Regions from separate parts of the Paenibacillus sp. FSL E2-0151 genome, predicted to be linked through region 2. Evidence: predicted binding sites of a transcription regulator. Region 2 holds the regulator's gene; each other region holds the start of a gene.
What was found. Region 2 encodes Rex, which represses fermentation and respiration genes when NADH is low (regulators of the CRP and FNR family bind a similar motif). Its sites were predicted from a motif close to TTGTGAAATATTTCACAA; they were not measured.
Positions count from the first base shown of each region.

Region 1: the regulator Rex is predicted to act here: its motif matches at 2,939-2,956, upstream of MHI55_RS28825 (formate/nitrite transporter family protein).
Region 3: the regulator Rex is predicted to act here: its motif matches at 2,835-2,852, upstream of MHI55_RS15845 (cytochrome ubiquinol oxidase subunit I).
Region 4: the regulator Rex is predicted to act here: its motif matches at 2,785-2,802, upstream of MHI55_RS29445 (cytochrome ubiquinol oxidase subunit I).

Region 1 covers NZ_CP150308.1:6,495,215-6,500,853, forward strand. The annotation lists gene MHI55_RS28820 (molybdopterin oxidoreductase family protein) at 1-1,552, opposite strand, end outside; gene MHI55_RS28825 (formate/nitrite transporter family protein) at 1,979-2,830, opposite strand; gene MHI55_RS28830 (FAD-dependent oxidoreductase) at 3,208-4,569, opposite strand; gene MHI55_RS28835 (glutathione peroxidase) at 5,054-5,533, opposite strand.
Region 2 covers NZ_CP150308.1:4,339,488-4,345,126, forward strand. The annotation lists gene MHI55_RS19500 (AAA family ATPase) at 1-43, opposite strand, end outside; gene MHI55_RS19505 (hypothetical protein) at 36-563, opposite strand; gene MHI55_RS19510 (DUF5590 domain-containing protein) at 865-1,395, opposite strand; gene MHI55_RS19515 (amidohydrolase) at 1,433-2,740, opposite strand; gene MHI55_RS19520 (redox-sensing transcriptional repressor Rex) at 2,727-3,380, opposite strand; gene dinG (ATP-dependent DNA helicase DinG) at 3,600-5,639, opposite strand, start outside.
Region 3 covers NZ_CP150308.1:3,485,498-3,491,136, reverse strand. The annotation lists gene cydD (thiol reductant ABC exporter subunit CydD) at 1-365, opposite strand, end outside; gene MHI55_RS15850 (cytochrome d ubiquinol oxidase subunit II) at 380-1,393, opposite strand; gene MHI55_RS15845 (cytochrome ubiquinol oxidase subunit I) at 1,393-2,757, opposite strand; gene MHI55_RS15840 (MFS transporter) at 3,157-4,551, opposite strand; gene MHI55_RS15835 (LysR family transcriptional regulator) at 4,661-5,536, shown strand; gene MHI55_RS15830 (GNAT family protein) at 5,533-5,639, shown strand, end outside.
Region 4 covers NZ_CP150308.1:6,645,613-6,651,251, forward strand. The annotation lists gene cydD (thiol reductant ABC exporter subunit CydD) at 1-246, opposite strand, end outside; gene cydB (cytochrome d ubiquinol oxidase subunit II) at 248-1,303, opposite strand; gene MHI55_RS29445 (cytochrome ubiquinol oxidase subunit I) at 1,248-2,663, opposite strand; gene MHI55_RS29450 (hypothetical protein) at 3,046-4,338, shown strand; gene MHI55_RS29455 (glycosyltransferase) at 4,335-5,330, shown strand; gene MHI55_RS29460 (glycosyltransferase family 4 protein) at 5,332-5,639, shown strand, end outside.

The DNA of each region.
Region 1 (5,639 bases), 2.2 Mb from region 2:
GCGTCATATCCAGCTTCACGAATCGGTGTTCCTTCAGTCCCTCCAACGTGACCCCATTCATGTAGGGGTTGCCTGTGCCCTGAAGTGCGTCCTCAATCATCTGTTCCGGCGTTTCTCCGAAGATTGCAGGATCGTACCCCATAGCCTGCCCAAGCAGTGAGAACAGTTCCACGTTGCTCTTGCTCTCCCCAATCGGTGCAATTACCGGCTCTTGCAGATGAACGTACTGATGCCAATAAGAGGTGTACAGGTCCGTCGCTTCAAATGAAGATGTGGCTGGCAATACGATATCTGCATATTTCGCTGTATCCGTCATGAACAGATCATGCACAACCGTGAATAAATCTTCCCGTGCAAAACCTCGCTCCACCCGCTCGGTATCCGGTGCCACCACCAGTGGATTGCTGCAGTAAACCATCATAGCCCGGATTGGCTGCTCTGCTTCCAGCAACGCTTCACCAATCCGGTTCATGTTCACCACTCGCGGCTCGGGATTCTGCCGCAGCTCCGGACGTTCGAGCGCGTCGCTATTTGTGCTCGCGTAGCTGTTGGTGCGAACGGCACCGCCGCCTTGCTTCAGCCATTGCCCTGTAATAGCAGGCAGACATGCAACGCTACGCACGTTCATCCCCCCATTATCATGGTGCTGGAGGCCATTGCCGATGTGAATATGGGCTGCCTGTGCGTTGCCGTATAGTTCGGCCAGCTCCACAATCGTTTCCTCCGGCACGCCCGTAATGCGTGCCACACGTTCAGGGGTGTAACTGCGGACATGATCACGTAGTGCCTCATGACCTATCGTATACTTTTGCATAAACGCTTCATCCGTTAGTCCCCGTTCGAACAACACATGCATCAATCCTAGCGCCAGTGCACTGTCCGTGCCCGGATACAGCGGAATAAACCAGTCGCCCCACTGTGCGGTACGATTGCGATGAACGTCGATGACGACGATCTTGGCGCCTTTTTTGCGGGCTTTCTCCGCCAAAACGACCTGGTGCATATTTGTACTGACGATATTGCCACCCCACACCAGGATGAGATCCGCATGCTCCGTATCTTCCGGCACCGTTCCCCGATTGGCACCCATCGTATATTTCCAGCCGGTATTTCCAGCGGAGTTACAGATCGTCTGCTCCAGTACACTCGCACCAAGCGCATTGAAGAAACGCCGATCCATACCGTCTACGCCGAGAATGCCCATGTTACCGTAAAAGCTGTAGGGCAGGATACTCTCCGAGCCGTAGGTTTCGGACAATGCAGTGAATTTGGTCGTAATCTCGCGAATCGCTTCATCCCAACTGATTCGTTCAAACTGGCCTTCACCTTTGGCTCCTACACGTTTCATCGGATATTGTAGACGCTCGGGGTGATACACCCGCTCAGTCATATTTCTGACTTTATTACAGATGGCACCCTTGGTGATCGGATGATCCGGATTGCCTGCCACCTTCACAATTTTGCCGTTCTCTTTATGTAATAACAGACCACAAGTGTCCGGACAGTCGAGCGGGCACACCGCCGCAAATACACCATTCTCCTGATCGATCATCGTAAGGCTCCCCTCTTTAAAAGCTATCCCTATATCATATCTTCTTCGAGGTTATCGCGTAAAGAGAACAGTATGTTTTTGCTTCATATTCGCCGCTATAGCGGCTTTAAATTATTTTCAAAAAAATGTTTTTGAGTTTGATTCAACTTCAGAATTCAGGGGTAAATTAAAAATAAGGCATTAGGCTAGTGTTTCCCCACTTCCTCCTCATGCCATATCATGGACCACTCCCGAAATTCGCCATGAACAGGTTTCGTTCCCCCGAACCTTTTCATGGCGAATTTATTTTGCGTTAAACTCCAACAAGAACCCCATACAAAAAAAACGATCCCGCCCTGCTCCCTCACAGCATATTCGCCATGAACCGAGCAAGATCAGAATCGTCTTCTCTTCTATAACCCGTGCACACATGCTACGCTGTGCCCGCTATGCTTGTTTACTCAACATCACTCTAGCCTCCGTCTCCACAGCTTCGATCGACGTTGCCATCTCTGGCTTCACTTTTGGCTCAGCTTGGCGCAGGTACACCACCCAATAGGCTGCAGCTACAAACAGAGCACCACCAGTCAGATTCCCGAGCCATACCGGAATGAAATTCATCACATATTGACCCCACGAATAATGTCCTTCAAAGATTGCCGCCGGGATGAGGAACATATTGGCCACAACGTGCTGGAATCCAATCGCCACAAATGCCATCGTTGGAAACCAAATGCCCAGTACCTTGCCACTCATCGTATCCGAAGCATAAGATAACCACACGGCCAGCGCGACCAGCCAGTTACAGCCGATGCCAGAGATGAAAGCTTGCAGGAAGCCGTCATGCAGCTTATGCCCAGCCATATCCACCACTTTTGCCAGATATACACCCTCTCCGGTCAGGCCCAGCACATGTCCAAACGCGTACGCGACAAACAAAGCTCCAACAAAATTACCAATCGTCACTAAGGTTAGATTTTTCAACATGCTACCCACGGATAATTTTCTTGCAATCGTTGCAAGTGGAACTGCCATCATGTTACCTGTCAGCAGCTCTCCACCACCGATGAGTACCAAGATTAATCCAACCGGGAACACTGCTGCTCCAATCAGATTGACCAGACTTCCCCACTCAGCTGGCGCAGAAGCAATCACCCGAATATCCAGTAGAAAACCTAGCGCAATAAAAGCCCCTGCCAGAAAACTGAGCACCAGTACAGAAGACGCCGGATATTGAGCCTTCTTCATGCCTGTTTGCGCCGTATATTGTGCAACCTCAAGAGGTGTTTTTGCTGCCATATCATTCATCCTCTCCTTCATTGTTCATCGTTGGATAAAACCATCTGAATTCCTTTGTTTATGCGTTGAATACCATATCTCAATTGTATCTTGCTACTGCATGAAACTTTGTGCAAATTATCACAATGTTACTTAAAAAGATACTTTAAGAGTGTCTTGGAATAGTTATGACAGCAAGAGTGTAGTAAGGCCTTTTGTAGCTAAAACAACAAAAAAGAAGACTGACGATATACTCGCCAGTCTTCTCTTTCCTTTATAATCGTCCGCCTTGTTTCGTAATCTTGGCAGTTATTGTACACCTCTTATTTACGGACAAGCATGACTTATCTTTGTATGGCGTTTATCAAGATCGCTGTTAAACCATCTATTCTGCTTCCTTACACCATTGCTGGTGCTTTTACTTCTATTGGAGGCAGTGCTTGCAGACCCGCCGTGTTCAGGAAGTTCCACGGTTTGTTGTAATGTGGCTGGAAGAAGAAGTCGATGAAGGCCAGCTCATCTACGGTCATGTTATTTTGGATGCAAACCGAGATCGTATTAATCGATTGAGTCAGATCAACCTGAGACATCACCTGTGCTCCAACGATCCGACGAGTAGCCTGCTCATATACTACTTTGAGTAACAGTTTCTCAGCCGTTGGCATGAACTCCGGACGGTAGCTGTCTTCCAGTACCACGGATTCAACAATCAGGCCTTCGTCAGCAGCAGACATTTCCGTCATCCCTGTACCCGCGATATTTTGCTCATAAATTTTGATACCCGATGTTCCTTGTGTACCCATATACGGTGTCGTAGGACGAACCAGGTTACGGGCTACGAGTGTACCCATCCGCACGGCGTTGGTTGCCAGTGGAATGTAAGATGCTTTGCCTGTTGGGTTGTAATGAATAGCACAGCTGTCACCCGCAGCGAAGACGTCTTTTTGGCTCGTTTGCATGTATTTATCCACGATGATTGCGCCGTTTGGCAGCATATCCACTTGGCCTTTGAGCAGCTCTGTATTTGGACGGAAACCAATGCACAGAATAACCAGATCGGTTTCGAACTCTCCTTTGGACGTGATCACCTTAGTTACTTTGCCATCTTCACCAGTAAACTTCTGTACCGTTTGACCAAGAGCCAGTTTGATGCCGCGTCCAGTCAACGTGTCTTCGATCGCATCCGTGAATTCAGGGTCCAGGTATTTGTTCAAAATCCGGTCCACACTGTCGATCAGGGTAACTTCCTTGCCGTTCATTTGGAAAGCCTCCACCAGCTCTACGCCGATATATCCTGCACCTACAACGGTAACACGTTTGGCATCTTTGGCTTTTTCAATAATCGTGTTGGAATGATTGTAGTTTTTGCAAAGTAAAATGTTATCCATCTCGATGCCTTCAAGCTTTGGAACGACAGGCCATGAACCCGTTGTCACGATCAGTTTGTCAAACGTATCTTCAAATTCTTCCCCGGTTTGCAGGTTTTTAGCCTGAAGGGTATGGCCCTTGGCATCTACTGCTGTTACTTCATGAAGCATCTTAGTCTCAACACCAAGCTCTGCCAGTTGATTAGGCGAAGAATAGAACAAGCCGTCAGGGTCTTTCACAACCCCACCTACGTAGAGCGCAATGCCACAAGATAGGAAGGAGATATTGTCATTGCGCTCATACACCGTGATGGTAGCATCCGGGTACAATTTGGCGGTATTTACGATGGCTGCGGTTCCTGCGTGTGTACATCCGATAACTGCGATTTTCATTAAAAGTTCCTCCTCGAAATATATAAATGAGTTTGAATATAAGGTTGTTATGGTTGTGAAACATTTCACTTCTTGTCCGAAACAGTGTATGTGATTTATTTCACTTTATATACTCATTATAATGTGATATTTTTCACATTGCAATAGGTTTTGAAAAAAAAGTTTGTCGAAGGAGGTCATTCACCTGTATTTAAGCCTTGCTTCCCTTCATTGTATTGATTTCATTGTCCCCGGATTTGGGCGCGTTTATGCTATGTAATGGCTTCCGTGATCCCTGTATGAATGCAGTGTGGACGTATAAAGTTAGAGTCCTCTCTTACATTCATGTTTTACTTGTACAAAAAATAAATGGCTTCAATTTTCATTACAGGGTTGATTTCATGGATCCGACTCCTACCTGTGAAGAGAATAAATCCGCGTATATAAAATAATCAAAGAAGCCCATCCTTGCTTATGCAAGGACAGGCTTCTCAACGTTCATGTATTAACCGAGCAATTTCTCGATATCTGCAATCATTGTCTCCGGAGATTCTTTCGGTTCAACACGACCTACCACTTCACCTTCACGGTTAACAAGGAACTTGGTGAAGTTCCATTGGATGTCGCTTGTTTCACCTACGCCAGGTTGTTGCTCCTTCAGGTATTGGAACAGGGGATGAGTGTCCTCACCATTCACGTCTACCTTGGCAAACACCGGGAAATTCACACCATAGTTAATCTGGCAAAATGATTCTGCTTCCTCACTTGTACCTGGCTCCTGCCCTCCAAACTGGTTACAAGGGAAACCCAGTACAACCAAGCCTTGATCGCGATAACGATCATAGAGCTTTTGCAATTCACCGTATTGCGGGGTCAGCCCACACTTGCTGGCTGTATTGGCAATGACCAATACTTTACCTTGATACAGATCCAGTGAGACTTCTTGGTTCGCGGTGGTTACCGCCTGATATGAATATACGGACATGACTGATTCCTCCCATGACATATGTTGGTTTGGGCTGTTGCGAGCATGTTGGCATAACCAATGAACTCACAGCCTGTCTTATTATTATAGACCTGATCCGATGCGA
Region 2 (5,639 bases):
CGGGAAAAAATCCGATGGCAACTTCTTTTGTCCACTTAGGCATTAGGCCACACTCCTATCTGACCGGGCACACGCGGCAGAATAATAAACTTGCTGGCATCTCCGTCTCTGAGACTGACATATACATTGTTGTCATCCATCGCTGTATTTACCTTAATTCCATTCGTCGCCATCTTGGACAACGTTGGTGTAATCTCGGTGTATTGCTTGTTCTCCATCGCCTGAGCTACGGTGAACATCGCATCCCCCCACCAACTTTCCAGTGCTTCACTGGAATGATCCACAACATCCAACTTTAGTGAGCGTGTTCCAATCAGGGTCTGTCCTTCTTTGTGAATATATTGTACCAGTCTGCCCAAATCAACATCAGGTTGCAGATCCAGTTTCAATTGTACGTCATTGCGGTTAATAGTTAATTGAACGTCATTGACTCCATCGTACTGGGTTACCATTTTTTCAATCGGATTCTGCACAGCCACCTGACGATATACAAACCAACCTCCAAACAACACTACGGCTGAAATGACGGCAGTTAAAGCAATAGGCAATACTTTTAGCTTCAAGTGAATTACCCCTCCCAGAATTTGGCCCAACCTACTGGCTTATTGGTATATACGAATATGTGCACATTGACTCCTGCGATAATTTTGACAGGTTTATTTGTTTTGAATGTAACTTTGAGTACATATCTGAGTATATCACATCGTATATACAATTTCGAAGGCGAAAATATGAATAAATTATTAATTTTAACTATTTAAATCAAATATGTTTACAGACAACACAAAGAACCGGTTCAGCCGGATATCCGTCTGCCGGTTCTTTCATTTCTTTAATTCTCTAGTTATCTCACTCTATCTTGTTCTAGCTGTTCGGGAGTGTGTAGACCAGGTCCACCTGTTCTCCGTTGCTAAAACGATAAAAGCGATAGTGGTTATGCGTACCGTCTTTATAATACACTTGCCACACATATATTCCATTCACAACTCCGGGCATGATTCGTTTAATCTCACCGGCAGGAACTTCAGAACTGAAGCGATTGCGTATCTGCGCTTCGGACATGCCATTCTGCAGCAGCTCACTGTGTACAGCGTTTGCACCCTTAACCGGTTGATTGTTTGCGTCGAACTTAACCCAGACCATAACATCCTGGTTATCCTTGTTTTTGCCGATCAGGGTCCAGTAGATGTTGTCAGAGCCTTCTTTGTCTCCCCAGATGTACTTACGCAATTCATCATAGGATGTAATGCCCAGTTGCTCCTGTGCCGCTTGTATGGCGAGCGCTTCTTCCTTGCGTTGGTCCTGCGTGACATGAACGTAATAACGCTGAAGTCCAAACAGAATCAGAACCAGTGCAAGCAGCGAAATCCATATCCACTTCTTTTTTTTCTTCAAAAGCCGAACTTCCTTTCCCTATGATGCTGTCCTGCAATTAACGAGCAAGCAGACCATCAAATGCCAATTGAGACTCACGCAAAATGCGTTCTTCATCCAGCGTCAGACATTCGCCATGTTTCACTACTTGTTTTCCATCCACCCATACGTGTTCAACATCTTTGGCAGAAGCCGAGTAGATCGTATGTGAGATCAGGTCTGTATGTGGATAGAAATGTGCCTGTTCAATGTTAAGGGCGATAAAATCAGCCTTCATGCCAACCTGAAGTGCTCCGGTATTATTCAAGAAGATGGATTTGGCACCGTATGACGTTCCGAGTAATAACGCTTCGCCTGCTGGCACTGCCGTCGGGTCACCAGATACACCTTTGTGAATCAATGCAGCCAGTCTCATTTCCTCGAACATATCCAGGTTGTTGTTACTTGCTGGACCGTCTGTTCCGAGTGACACGGTAACTCCTGCTTTCAGCAACGCAGGTATCCGCGCAACACCGGAAGCGAGTTTCAGGTTACTTCCCGGGTTATGGGATACAGCCACATCATGACGGGCCAGAATCTCAATCTCTTCGTCATTCAGATGCACCGCATGTGCAACCAGGGATGGACGAGAGAAAAAGCCCAGTTTCTCCAGATGTGCCACAGGACGCAGTCCATAATCAGCCACGTTCTGCTCGACTTCACGAAGCGTTTCCGACATATGTGTATGAAGGGGAAGGTTTAGGTCGTTCGCGACCTGCACAAGCTTCTCTATGTAGTCAGGAGGGCATGTATATGGTGCATGTGGCGAGATTACGGTTGTAATGCGACCATCTGCCTGTCCATTCCACTCACGTGCAAACGCAGCCGACTCCTCCAGCTTCCGCAGTTGCTCTTCTTCCGAGCACAGTCCAATTACACCACGTGCCAGTGCTGCTCTAACGCCGGATTGCTCCACAACTTTGGCAACTTGATCCATGTGATCGTACATGTCCAGGAACGCTGTAGTTCCCCCTTTCAACATTTCAAGCACCGATAGCGAAGTTCCCCAATATACATCTTCTGAAGTCATTTTCGCTTCCATCGGCCACATTTTTTCCTGCAACCATACTTGCAATGCAAGATCGTCTCCGTGCCCTCTGAGCAACGACATCGCTGCATGACCATGCGTATTGATCAGACCCGGCAGGAAGAACAGTCCTTTTCCATCCACTTTGGTACAATTTTTGTCTTCATCCGGCAATGCCTCACCAATATGCACAATCTTGTCATTCTCAACAACCATGTATCCGTGGACCACGTTCCATGTTGTGCCGCCTTCATTAACGGCAAATTTGCCGTTGTGAATTACCCATCTATTTGTTGTCATCTTCCTCGTCGTCCTTTCCAGTCTCCAAGTAATAGGCCAAACTAAGCAGATCCGTTGTAAAGTCAGCATGGTGAATGCGGATATGCGGCGGTGTTTTTAGAATGGTTGGTGCAAAATTAAGGATCGCTTCAATTCCTGATTCAATAAGCTGATCGGCTACATTTTGGGCTTCCGTATCCGGAACCGTGATAATTCCGATGCGAATATTTTCCGTTTTAACCGCTTCCGTCAATTCATCCATTGGTTTTACCGTCAAACTGTTGATTTGACTACCTATCTTCGGTCCATATGCATCAAATACAGCAACAATCTTCATGTTGTCTTTCAGATATGCGTTGTAGTTGGACAAGGCTTGACCGAGGTTACCCGCGCCTACCAGAGCCACATTAATTTGCTGATCGATTTTGAGAATGTGACGAATTTTTTCGATCAGATAGGATACATCATACCCGATCCCTTTACGACCAAAATCACCGAAGTAAGCCAGGTCTTTACGAATTTGGGCCGGATTCAGATCCAGCCTCTGTCCAAGCTCTTGAGAAGAAACAGTAGCCACCTCACGCTGATGCAACTCGTTCAAATAACGCAAGTATACAGGCAGACGTCGTACCACCGCTTCCGAAATTTTATCCGATTTCATTCTTGCTCCCCCTTACCAAGGCCACGATAAAATAATAGATGAAAAGATGAGCATTCTGTATAAAACTCAAAGATAAACGTGACATTTTATACAGAATGCTCCTTGTAATTTGGGTTATAAGTTCTTACGTGCAACTGCTTTAATCGGATACGGAAATATCTAATAAAGTTTAACGCCAAACGATAGTGTCATGCAATGATATAACGAACAAAACAACCATTATTTTTGTTCATTAGCAGGTTTTTCCAACCACTCGGTGATTCGTGGAACCATTTGCTCCGTGAGCATATGCTCCATTTTGGGACCAGGTAATGAATACAAAAAGAATTTACCATAATACGCTTCAATCACCCGTGTATCATAAACAATGACAATTCCTCTGTCCTTTGCTGTACGCACCAATCGGCCAAATCCCTGTTTGAAACGAATGACCGCTTGTGGCACGGACAGTTTCATGAACGGATTTTTCTTCTGTTCCTGAAGCAACTCACTCTTGGCTTCCACCAACGGATGATTCGGTGGCTGGAAAGGCAGTCGAACAATAGCGAGACAGGTTAGGGCCTCTCCCGGGATATCTACACCCTCCCAGAAGCTGCTTGTGCCCAGAAGTACCGTTGCTTTGGCATCTTGGAACCTGCGAGTCAATTTGGAACGACTTCCACTGTCAACGCCTTGCCCAAGCAACGAGATGTCGTTGCCAGACAGTGCCTCCTTCAGCGGATCATAGACCTGTCGCAACATCTTGTATGAAGTAAACAGAACCATCATGCGTCCACGCGTAGCAATTGCCGTCTCTGCAAGTGATTGCACCAGCATATTAACAAAGTGCGCATCACCCACACTTCCCTTCACACTCGGGAAATCACGCGGAATCACCAGAAGTGCCTGATCGCGATAGTTGAAAGGTGATGGCAACATCGACGTTAACAGCTGATTGTTCTCGGCAGCTTCCTGCAAGCCAAGCTGTTCAATCATGAACTGGAATGACTTATCTACCGAAAGCGTAGCCGATGTAAGCACAACACTTTTCTTTTTATCAAAAAATAAATCCTTAAGTTGTGCACTCACATCTACAGGTACGGCATACAGCTGGAGAGATTTGCTGCGGAATTGGCCGCTGGCTTCCATCCAGTACACCGTTTTGGCGTCATCCATACGCATGAAGAAACGTAGATTCTCCTTCAATGTGGTCAGATCTTTCAGCAGTCCTGTAATGTCCGTGATCAGACTATCCGATTGATAATCATCCTGATCCTCTTTCACTTCAAGCAGCAATTTGTCCCCTTTGCGAACCAAATCACCCAGAGTCACATAGATCTGGTTCTCCAGATCCTGCAACTCCTGCCATTTTGCAGGTTTCTGAGATGCTTTCAGACGCAGTGAAAATTGCCCCGTCTCTCCCGGTGAAGCATCACTTCGTTCAGGCAACAGACCAAACAAGGCATCGCTCATACGATCCCACAGCTCCTTAACTTCAAGAGCGAGCGGGAACATCTGATCCACCATGGAGCCCCATTGCACCGAATTTTCATGCCCGGATAACTGCGAACGAAGCATAGGCAGCTGTCCATTACGACTGTCTTTAAATAGGCGGGTCAGTGTATGAACCAAGGTGAAATATTTCATATGCATTCCAAGATGTTTACCAGCGACATCCTCCAGATGATGTGCCTCATCGATCACAAGACTCTCATAGGCTGGCAGCAGCTGATGCGCGGCTTTCACATCCGTAAATAATTTGGAGTGATTGGTGATTACGATATCAGACAACCCTGCTTCATGTTTGGCACGATGGTAGAAGCATTTACGGAACCATGGACAGGATCTTCCCAGACATGATTCGGATTCGCTCTGTACGGTCTCCCAGAAGTCCCCTCCGCGTCCGCTAAGGTTAAGTTCCTCATCATCTCCGGTTTCGGTCTGCGTAAGCCAGACGATCATCTGAGCAGCTGTGAAATAATCCTCTTTCGGTGTGGCGAATTCACGTTTATTGATTTTGTGTTCAAATTTGCGCAGGCACAGGTAATGTCCACGTCCTTTGAATACAGCAGCCTTAAACGGGAACGGAACCACTTGAGTCAGCATCGGAATGTCCCGCTCTCTCAATTGCTCCTGCAGATTGATCGTATGCGTGCTAACCATAACTTTCTGTTCTTGCTTCACACTTTCGTAAATAGCAGGCAACAGATACCCTAGAGATTTACCGGTACCCGTTCCAGCTTCGATCAAGAGATGTTTCTCTTCATCCAGGGCTTGCCT
Region 3 (5,639 bases), 850 kb from region 2:
ACACTGACCTTTCCTCCCGTCTGTCCACTCAGGGTTGAAGGCATGGAAGCGCGGGTCAGGTTCTGCAACACAGATGCTCGCATATTTGTCTTGGCGCGTGCTGCCATATGCAAGCCCACTTTCCCATTGCCATACGACAACAGTGAGCGTACAGCCATAACAACCAGTAATAGGACAAGCAACAGCATCACTGATGAAAAGGAAGCTTTCTCTACAAAGATTCGCTGGACTGCTTCAGCCACCAAGGTGGCCTGGCTTATAATAGCTACACCAAGGGCCAGCGAAATGATCGCAAGGAGAAGTCTGTTTTTTCGTTGTAAAGACATTTGCTGCGAGATCAGATTGGATTTGCCTCTCCTTTTCATTGAACGCTCCTCCTTTATTTTTTCCCTTTCACATAATCCGCATCAAACAGGAACAGTTTGAAGACCAGGATTAGAGAAGGAATTAACAAGCACAGACCACCGATAAACACAACGACGAGTGCAAAGCCCATTGCAGGTGATGTGGCGCTACTCTGAATGGTGATGTATGGATCGAGAATGTAAGGATATTGCCCAATCCCGTAAGCAAAAAAGGCTGTGAGAAATTGCAGCATGATGCATATAAAAGCTAAACCATAACGGCGTCCGTTATATAACAGCCACATGGCAATCATGAAAAACGCAACGGAAAGCGCCAGCAGCCACCATAAATCCATCATATTTTGAAAATGACGCTCATTGTGTTGACCCAAATATATAAATGCAGTCAGCGCGAGAATAATGGTCGGTGTGCTCCAGAACAAAGCATAGTTCCGCATCAGCTTCAATGCCGAATGGTCCTCTGCGCGAGAAGCGTAAAATGTGAGAAATGATCCGCTAATGAACAATACGGACACGATCGCCAGTCCAACGATGCTCCACGATAATGGATTCGTAAATAGCGCCCAGTAATCCAGGGAAACGGTATCTCCCTGCTTCAAAATAAAGCCACCTTCAGACAGGGTCAGTGCCACTGACAATGACGCTGGAATAAGTAGACCCGTAGCTCCGTATAAGAACAAATACACGATACTTTTTTTGGAACCATAATTTTCGAAAGCATAGAACGACCCACGAATGGCAAGTAGAATGACGGCAATACTTCCTGGAACAAGCAGCGCGGAGCCATAATAATAGGCCGTGTCCGGGAAAAATCCGACGATACCAATATAGAAAAAGACAAAAAATACATTGGTGATCTCCCAGACAGGTGATAGATAACGGGAGATCAGACGATTAATCAGATGATCCTGCTTTGTCAGGCGTGCATAAAAGGCAAAGAAACCTGCTCCAAAATCAATGGAAGCTACAATAAGATAGCCGTACAAGAACAGCCAGAGTACCGAAATACCAATTAATTCATAACTCATCAGGCCTGATCCCCTTTCTTGGCTGATTGATCATGCTTCTCCTTCAACCATTTCTCCATCTCGAGTTCAGCAGGATTGTTATTGAACAACCGTCTCAGTACGACGACACACATAACGCCTAGCAGGATGTAGAGAAGCAAGAAGACGAAAAATAAAATTCTCACACTCGGTGAAGAAGTAGCGGCCTCTTCTACCCGCATATAACCTCGGATGATCCATGGCTGCCGCCCGATCTCTGCATAGAACCAACCCATCTCAACGGCCAGAAAAGCAAGCGGTGCACTCAGTGCAACCATACGAAGCATCCACTTGTTAAACTGATTACGTTTCTTCCAGAATACAAACAGGAAGTACAGACTTGATATAGCAAGCAGAGCGAATCCAATACCAGCCATTAGATCAAACAAATAATGCACAAGTAAGGGCGGGTGTTCATCTGGTGGAAATTCGTTCAGCCCGGTTACCTCGGCGTTAAAGTCTCCAAAGGCAAGGAAACTGAGCAGTTTCGGCAAATGAAGAGCGCCTATAATTTCATGTTCTGCATTCAGCCATCCCAAAAAAATCAAATCCGCGCCGCTTTCCGTCTCGAAATGCCACTCGGCAGCTGCGAGCTTCTCCGGCTGATGCTCAGCCAAAAACTTGGCAGACACATCTCCAGCTAAAGAATTTAACAAACTGAATACCAGCACAACGGCCATCATGAGATTCAAACCTTTTTTGTGGTAGGCCGACACTCCTTTTCTCAGCATCGCAAAGGCTGCTATTCCTGCTAACAGAGCAGCTCCTGTCAGATAAGCCGAGCTTAATACATGGAACACTTTGGAGAACGTCGCTGTATTCAGCATCGCTTGCACGGGGTTCACTGCCATGAATTGACCTGCTTCCATGACAAAACCTTCAGGCTGGTTCATGAAGCCGTTCACTGTTGTAATAAAAACAGCAGACATGCCTGCCCCGGCGACAATTGGGATGGTCAGCAACCAGTGGATATACGGATTTTTGAACCGATCCCACGTGTACAGATAAATGCCCAGGAATATTGCTTCAAAAAAGAATGCAAATACTTCCATAAATAGCGGCAGTGCAATGACATTCCCGGCAAGTTTCATAAAATTCGGCCATACCAAGGCCAACTGTAGTGAGATCGCTGTGCCTGTCACGACACCAACCGCGACAGAAATGACAAACCCTCTGGACCACCTCTTTGCCATAAGTATGTAATGGTGATCCTTCTTCCGAATGCCGATGAACTCTGCAATAGCAATCATCAAAGGTACGCCGACACCAAGCGTTGCAAAAATCACGTGGAACCCGAGCGTCAAACCAGTCACTAGCCTGCTCCATAAAACCGTATCAATAGCCATTCTTTGTGTTGCCTCCTTTCAAACTCTGTTCAATTTAGAAACATTCAATATCAGATTTGGCCAAGCTCAATGCAGAGTTGCGAAAAATTTCACAAAGTTAGGTATGACGATATCTTGCCACACCTATAATGCGTTTACTCCTGTAGGCCCCCGATAATAACAAGCATTGGATGCCTATTAAAATCTGATATTAATGCACTTAAAGTACTAACCAAGCCTATTAATCAAAATTATTATATCTTTATTTTTACCTAATTCAATCAAAGACACGTCTTCTACCCTAAACGTTCAAGAAAGGATCAACTCTTTCTGACAACTTGGTGAAAGTCAAAAAATACACCCAATGGAGCTATTGATTCATTGGGTGTAAACGTGTTATTGCACGGAAGATTCTCTATTTTACTTGCTTACTTGCTCCGGACTCACTAAACCTGCCTCGCGACGTACGCTCATGATGATCAGTGATGCAGCTAATACCGTAAGGATGATTCCAAGCTTCTGAAATCCTGTCACATTGAATGTATCCCCCATAACAATTCCAATCAATAACGACGATAAAATGGTCCCCAGGTAGCGTGATGTATTAAAAATACCCGATGCCACTCCGATCATTTCTTTCGGTGTGCTTTTAAACAGTGCTGCTTGCATGCCGACCGCGTTTAGGCCATTACTTATTCCAAATAAAGCTAAAGCAACAATGATTATGAAGATTGGAGAAGTTTCATTCATAACAACGATCAATATAGATCCAAATGTCATTAAAGAAGCGGATACGATCAGAGCTGGCCGTGATCCTGATCTGTCAATCCAGCGCCCTGCGATCGGAGCAATAATGACTGAACATAACCCCAAAGCTAGCATGCTCATTCCTGTATGAACTTCGTTGAGATGACGTACCTGCTTCAAATACGTAGGAACTCCAAAAAAAAGTGCGTAAAACAGGATGTTCACCAGCATGTATTGCACATTCACCCAAGTCATCTCCGGATATGAGGCAAACGTTCGCAGAGGGATAAAAGGCGTGGCTGCTTTTAATTCATGTCGGAAGAACATGACGAGTGCGATTAACCCGATCCCCCCTGTCAGCAGATGCCATGTTGAAATATCTCCTGTGGAATTTACTGAAAGTAAACCGATGAGCAGAGTCACCAAAGCTACCGTAAACATCAGGATACCTGGTGCGTCAATTAACGCGAGCCATTGCCGAATGGACATGTGACCAGAGATAGACGGAGATTGCTCGTCCTTCGGGATTGTTTTCCAGGCGAACCAAAAACTCGCCAAGACAAACGGAATATTAACGAAGAATATGCTGTGCCAGTCCCACCAATGAATCAATACTCCACCAATAAAAGGTCCAATTGCAGCCGCTCCAGAAAGGAATATAGCCAAGGTGGACAAGGCGGAGGCTTGTTTTTCAGTCACGTTCATTCTGACAATCGCCATTCCGACGGCCACCATCATGCTTGTGCCAATTGATTGAACAATCCGGAATACAATGAGCCACGAAAAACTGGGAGACCACGGAGCTAACATGGACGATACAAAAACAATAACAAGACCCATGAGGAAGATCTTCCTCCGGCCAAACAAATCACTACACTTGCCCATGACGGGTTGAGCGACAGCACTGGCAATGTAAAATGATAAAATAATCCACGAAACGGCTGTAAAATTAAGTTGATACACTTGTTGTAACCTGGAGATTGCCACCGAAATCATGGAGGAATTCAACGGATTCAACATAATTCCGAGTCCAACAGCTAACATCAATCCTTTATTTCGAACGTTCATTGGTGCACCTCTCTCTCTTCTGCTGTTATCTTACTTGAACGTATTCATTTATTCCAACGCATTATATGTTATGATTTGATGAACTAGAAGGAATGAAGTGATGGTGCAAATGGAGCTTCTTCAACTAAAATATTTCCTGACGGTGGCCCGATGCGAACATGTTACGGAAGCTGCGGGAAAGCTGCATGTCACGCAATCCTCCCTGAGCAAAACGATACAACGATTAGAGGACGACTTGGGAGTCCCTTTATTTGATCGAATCGGGAGAAAGCTGCGATTAAACGACTTTGGAAGAACATTTCTTCAGCGAACTGAAAAAGCCTTATTTGAATTGGAACAAGGAAAGCGGGAAATCGCTGACCTCTCCAACCCGGATCAGGGTACACTGCAATTGGCGGTGACTACGGCGAGCACATTGCCAGGTATACTGCGGGAATTCCGGAAAAACAAGCCGGATATTCAGTTCCATGTGCAAATGGTTTCGTTAGAAAACATGTCCAGACTCCTACATCGGGGCGAGGTGGACTTTTGTCTCTCCTCCCCTCCGATTCAAGGTGACGATATCGAATGTCAGATACTATATGACGATCCGATTGTAGTCGCTATTCCTATGGGTCATCGATATGCATACCGAAGCAGCATTAAATTATCCGAGCTTAAGGACGAGTGGTTTGTTGGGGTGAAGCAAGGGTATGGGGTTCGTGATATGGTAGATTCCGTATGTCAATCCGCTGGTTTCCTACCAAAGTATGTGTATGAAGGTGATGAGCCTGCAAGATTAACAGCCCTTGTTGAAGCGGAGATCGGTCTCGCGTTTATACCTAGCACAGCCAGAAACCCGCATGAGCGCATTAGATATCTTCAGGTAGAGGAACACCAGCTCGTTCGGGAAATCGCTCTACTTTCGCACAAAAACAGGTATATTTCCAAAGCCGCTTTAGAGTTTCGCAGCGTGGTTATGGACTACTTCAGTGCTATGCCATGAGCATAAATTCAATCCAGAGGAGTGCATTCGAACATCTGAAATTTCACCGCATAGAAGCTCATATTAATGTGGATAACACCCCTTCCATGAAACTGGCAGAGAG
Region 4 (5,639 bases), 2.3 Mb from region 2:
CTCCGCATATCGTGAAGTCAAGAGTTGTAACCAGAAGGATAGGGCGTAACGGGTGGCAAAAGCAGCCAGGAACAGCAGCAGTACAGGGTACTGCTCCGTTACGGATGAACCTTCAAATAATGCCGTTATGGCCTGTGCTAGCCATTTAGCCTGCATAATGATCGTCATCGCCTGTAGCATCACCAGCGCTGAGGCCAGCGCAAGTACCGGCCGGATGCCCGGCAGCTTCATCAGCCCCCGTCCCATATCAGTACTCCAGGTGGTGCTGCTCGTTCAGACGTTTGCGGAAGATATAATAACTCCAGATCTGATAACCAAGAACAAACGGCAGCAATGTGCAAGCTACAATGGTCATTACTTTCAATGAATACGCACCCGATGCGGCATTGTATACAGTCAGGTCATACGCCGCCCCAAAGGAACTCACCATCACTCTTGGGAAAAGTCCGATAAAGACCGAGGCAAAGGCAATGGCAATCACTGCCCCAGTCATACCAAAAGCCCAGCCTTCACGCTTCTGACGAACAAAGTATGCGGCAAGTGCAAGCGAAACTGCGCCAAGTACAACCATGATCCAAAGAGCCCAGCCTCGTACGGCGAACACATCCGTCATGAAATACGTCATTAACGCGTAAACAGCGAGTAGTGCAGCCAGCGGCAGCATCAACTTTTGCGCTGTCTTCAAGGCACGCTCTCTGAGATCACCTACTGTTCGTAGTGATGCAAACAGCAATCCATGAACCAGACACAGCAGGGTTACACTCAAGCCACCAATCACGGTGTACGGATTAACAATATCGAGGAATCCTGCACGCAACTGCATCTCCCCATCAATGGGCAGACCTTTCATCAATGTGGCAAAGACCACGCCGAACAGGAAAGGCAAGAGCGCGCTGGAGACAACAATGATGATGTCCCATGTTTTGCGCCAGCGCTGCTGTTTCATTTTACTGCGGAATTCGAAAGCAACACCGCGACCAATCAAGGCGAGTAACACCACTACAAGTGGCAGGTAAAAACCACTGAACAACGTGGCATACCAGTGTGGGAAGGCAGCAAACATCGCTCCCCCTGCTGTAATCAGCCATACTTCATTACCGTCCCAGAACGGACCAATCGAGTTGATCAGAGTCCGACGTTCGCGGTCCGTTTTGGCAATAATGCCTGTAGACATCCCCACACCAAAATCAAAACCTTCCAAAAAGAAAAAACCGACAAACAATACGGCAATCAGCAAAAACCACAACTCACTTAGTGACAACGGAATAACCTCCATCCACGCCGAACGGATCGGCCGATTCATCGTGATCTTCTGGCTTCTCGACCGCAAACGGTCCTGCTTTGATCTCACGTACGAACAGGTATACCATCACGATTCCGAGAACCGTATACGCAGCGGTAAAAGCGATGGTCGAGAACAGGATCGTTCCTGCGGATACGTTCGGCGAGACCCCGGCTTCGGTTGTCATATAGCCAAATACTGTCCATGGCTGTCTTCCTACCTCGGTCATAATCCAACCTGACGTATTGGCGATAAACGGCAGGGAGATGGCGAACACCATCAGACGCATAAACCACTTTCCAGCGACCTCCAGCTTCTTACGCATGGCTAGGAACGTACCGTATAGCGCCAATGCAATCATTAAACCACCCGCTGCGATCATAATGCGGAAACTCCAGAATGTTGTCCGTACCGGCGGGATGTAGTCCCCCGGTCCATACGTCTGTTCATACTCAGCTTGAAGCTCCTTCATACCTTTGACACTACCGGAGAACTTGCTGTAGGACAGATAACTGAGCAATCCAGGGATTTTGATCTCACCCGTACTCTCCTGTTTATCCGGGTCAATAAAAGCGACCACCGTCCAAGGCGCCGGATCTTCTGTCGTTGTCCATGTGCCCTCACTGGCTGCCATCTTCATCGGCTGTGTCTCCACCAGATATTGCGCCTGGAAGTGACCCGAGAATGCGACGCCGAATGAAGAAACAAGAGCGATAGTGATCGCAATATTAAACGATTTGCGGAAGATCTCCACATCCTGCTTTTTCATCAATTTGTAGGCACTGATCCCGGTTACGACGAAGGCCCCTGTCATCAATGCCCCAAAGACTGTATGTGGGAACTCAACGAGAAGCTGACCATTTGTGATGAGTGCAAAAAAATCATTCATCTCGGCTCGGCCGTTGTTAATCTCAAACCCAACAGGATGTTGCATAAATGAATTGGCTGCCAGAATCCACAGCGCGGACAGGAATGTGCCGACAAACACCAGCCAGATGCAGGCCAGATGCACTTTTTTGGACAAACGATCCCATCCAAATATCCACAATCCAATAAATGTAGACTCCATAAAAAACGCCAGTAGCGCTTCAATAGCCAGTGGCGCACCGAATACGTCCCCGACAAATCGGGAGTACTCGGACCAGTTCATACCAAACTGGAACTCTTGCAAAATACCTGTGACTACCCCGACGGCAAAGTTAATCAGGAACAGCTTGCCCCAGAACTTGGCCATCGTTTTGTAGATCTCCTTACCCTTAACAACGTACAACGTCTCCATGATTGCAACCAACAGTACAAGACCGATGGATAGCGGGACAAAAAAGAAATGGAAAATCGTTGTAAGTGCATATTGGATACGCGATAACATAATCGGATCCATACCGTTACCCCTTCTTTCTGTTCACTTCGCAGTATGCGTATTTGGCATTGAAGCTGCACCTTCGCTGTCTGTCCGCCAAATACGTTGATGAACGTATTGTGCCAGATTACCTATTTTATACATGTGAGAATTATCACAATCTTCCTCTCTAGAGCAAAAAAAAAGTGATCCTGGTCACACAAAAGATAAAATTCAGCCTTTTATCACAGCTTGCCAACTTCATCTATTCATGGAAGATACTCATGTTTGGGACGGAATGCCCATATGTTAGTCTCAGGCATATCATGCGAAGTACCGGAGGGCTTTACATATGAATTGAAAGCATGAAGCACATGCAGAGCGTAGACGCTCCATATTACAGTCAAGGTGAGGTGAACTATTCATGGAAAAACCTGCACCACTACCAGGTGAAGACGCCGAAGCCAGCCTGGATAAGGCCAGTACAACACAGCCCCCTGTCCGGTATGTTCTCTTCCCTCGCAAAGGAGGCTGGTCATCCTTTCCCTATCCCGATATTGCTGCACTGCTGTCGATCGAGGGAGAGGTCTACTATGTCAGCAGCCTGACGCAAACAGAAGATGTACCTCCGGTCATTACCGTCATCTCCCTCCCTGAGGCTGAGCAGCTATTGCTGGAACCTCGCACCGTAGCCGTGGTCGCCCATCCCTACTGGCTAATAGCTACGGCTTCGCTGGAGCCTGAGCTATGTATTGCCCTGCTCCCTGAGCCTGCTGGAAACGAAGCAGAATCTCCGCTATGGGAGAGCAGTATTTCCAAACTGGTCGGCATCGCCGATCTGGTAGGCACATCCTCCGAAACACGTTATATGAAGCTGTTATTCCAAGGCGTACGTGCTATCTGGCTGGGCGGAGAAGACCCTGCACCTGCGGGTACGATGCAAAAGGATGATCTCGAAGTCCCTCTCCGGGACTACGAACTGCTCTTCTTGCATGCGCTACGGCAGATCCTGTCAGGCACTCCAGATAGCGTCACCCTGCTTCAATGCAGTGTACGTGCCGACTTCTACCGTCAGCTCCGTGCCAAAGCAGGTGCACATGAGACGATATCCTTTTTGCTGGCAGCCTATGAGTACTTGCTTGAAGATCCGCGGGCCGTCCATTCGTTGCAAGAGGCCTTCACCCATGCGGTCATGAATGGTCGCAGTGATTGTGTGGTCTCCCATTATCGATTCCTGTCTGCCATCCATGCCCGGGCTGGACAGTTGGAGGACGCCCTGCGGGTGTATGGAATTAGTGCAGCAGATGAACAAGAACGGCATCATTATGAACAGTTATGTCGCTGGTTTGAGGCAGGAGAAGATCAACTTGTACGAGCGGAACTATTGCGTATGAATGATGATTACGGAAATGCCCTGCGTATCCTGGACGAACTTGGCGGAGAAACGGCGAGACATTGGAAATTCCGCATCTACCAGGAGACTGGACGTGTGGAAGAAGCACTAGCTCTGGTGCATGCAGTCGATATTCAGGATGATGCTAGTCGCCGGGATTATCAGCAATTATCCGGCAGTGCGCTGGCACTACGAGGGGAACGACACGGGGCAGTCCGACATTTCCTTGAGACAGCACTGGAGGATGAAGATGCGCTGGCCCGGATTGTCGAGCTGGAGCTGTTGGATCATGCTGTACAGCAATTGCTTGGGGAGGTGCCATGATGCTGGACCCGAAGAGGCGTAGACAACAGTTGAATGGACCAATGGTGCACAGGGATATCCGAACCGAAACCACTTACACGCCAACCGAAACAGTCGATCGAACACATACAGACGCATTGGAAAATGGAGATCACACCCCGGATCATGCACAACCAACGCAGGACATCCGAAGCCAAGTGCATCACTGGAATGATTCACAAGGTCAGGCAGAACAGAATGCTGCTGTAACACATGAGGAAACAAGTATATTCAAAGAACCCTTCTCCATTCGTCGGGTTCGCAAAAGCAAAGGCAACAAGCTGACCGCCATGCTCCAGGTTCGCAATGAACGTGGCCGATACCTTGAAGAAGTATTGCATGATCTGAGTGAGTTCGTGGATGAGATCGTCATTGTGGACGATGCCAGCACAGACGGAACACCGGACATATGCAAAGCCTATCCAAAGGTGGTCCGTCTGGAGGTATTGGAGAAACCACTGTTCGCCGAGGAATGGCGACTTCGCAACACCTTGTGGCAAGCGGCTGCAGGAACATGTCCCGACTGGTTGCTCTCAGTTGATGCGGATGAGCTGTACAGCTCAGAGGCCAAGAAAGCCATACGCACTCTGATTAATCAGGAGTATGCGGACTGGTTTGCATTTCGTTTCTACGATATGTGGGGTGGCCGGACCCACTACCGGGAAGATGATCTCTGGTCTCTTCACAAGCGGCATACGGCTTCACTTGTACGGTATATGCCTGGATATCCCTATTTTTATCCACAACAGAATCATCATGTTCCCCGTCTTCCCTTGTCCTGCACCGTATTGCCCGGGGTCAGCACGGAGCTGAAGGTTCAGCATCTCGGATGGGCAGGCAGTCTCGAGGACCGGGTTCGTAAATATTTGCGTTACAAGCGCATTGATCCTAGCGGTGAGTGGGGCAATCTTGCACATTACGAGTCTATTCTCGATCCGGAACCTCGGCTGATTCCCTGGAAGGAGGGACCGTGAGATGGGCGTGGTGAGTATTCTGACGCATAGTTTCACCGACGGGTACAACCGGGAATTCGGTCGTGTATTTGGTGGTGGACTGGAGCGATATATTCTGGATCTGTGCAGTGTCATCCGAGGACTCGGGCATATTCCCGAGGTTCATCAGCTCTCTTATTTTGAAGCATTCCAGACTCGGACGGAGCAGATTGACGTATTTGGTTATTCGTACGACATGGATAATGTACCGGAAGCCTTTGACCGGATGGCAGCCGCAGCGCGCGGCCCAGTGATCTATGCCAGCTGTCTGTGGCAACCCATCACCTACAA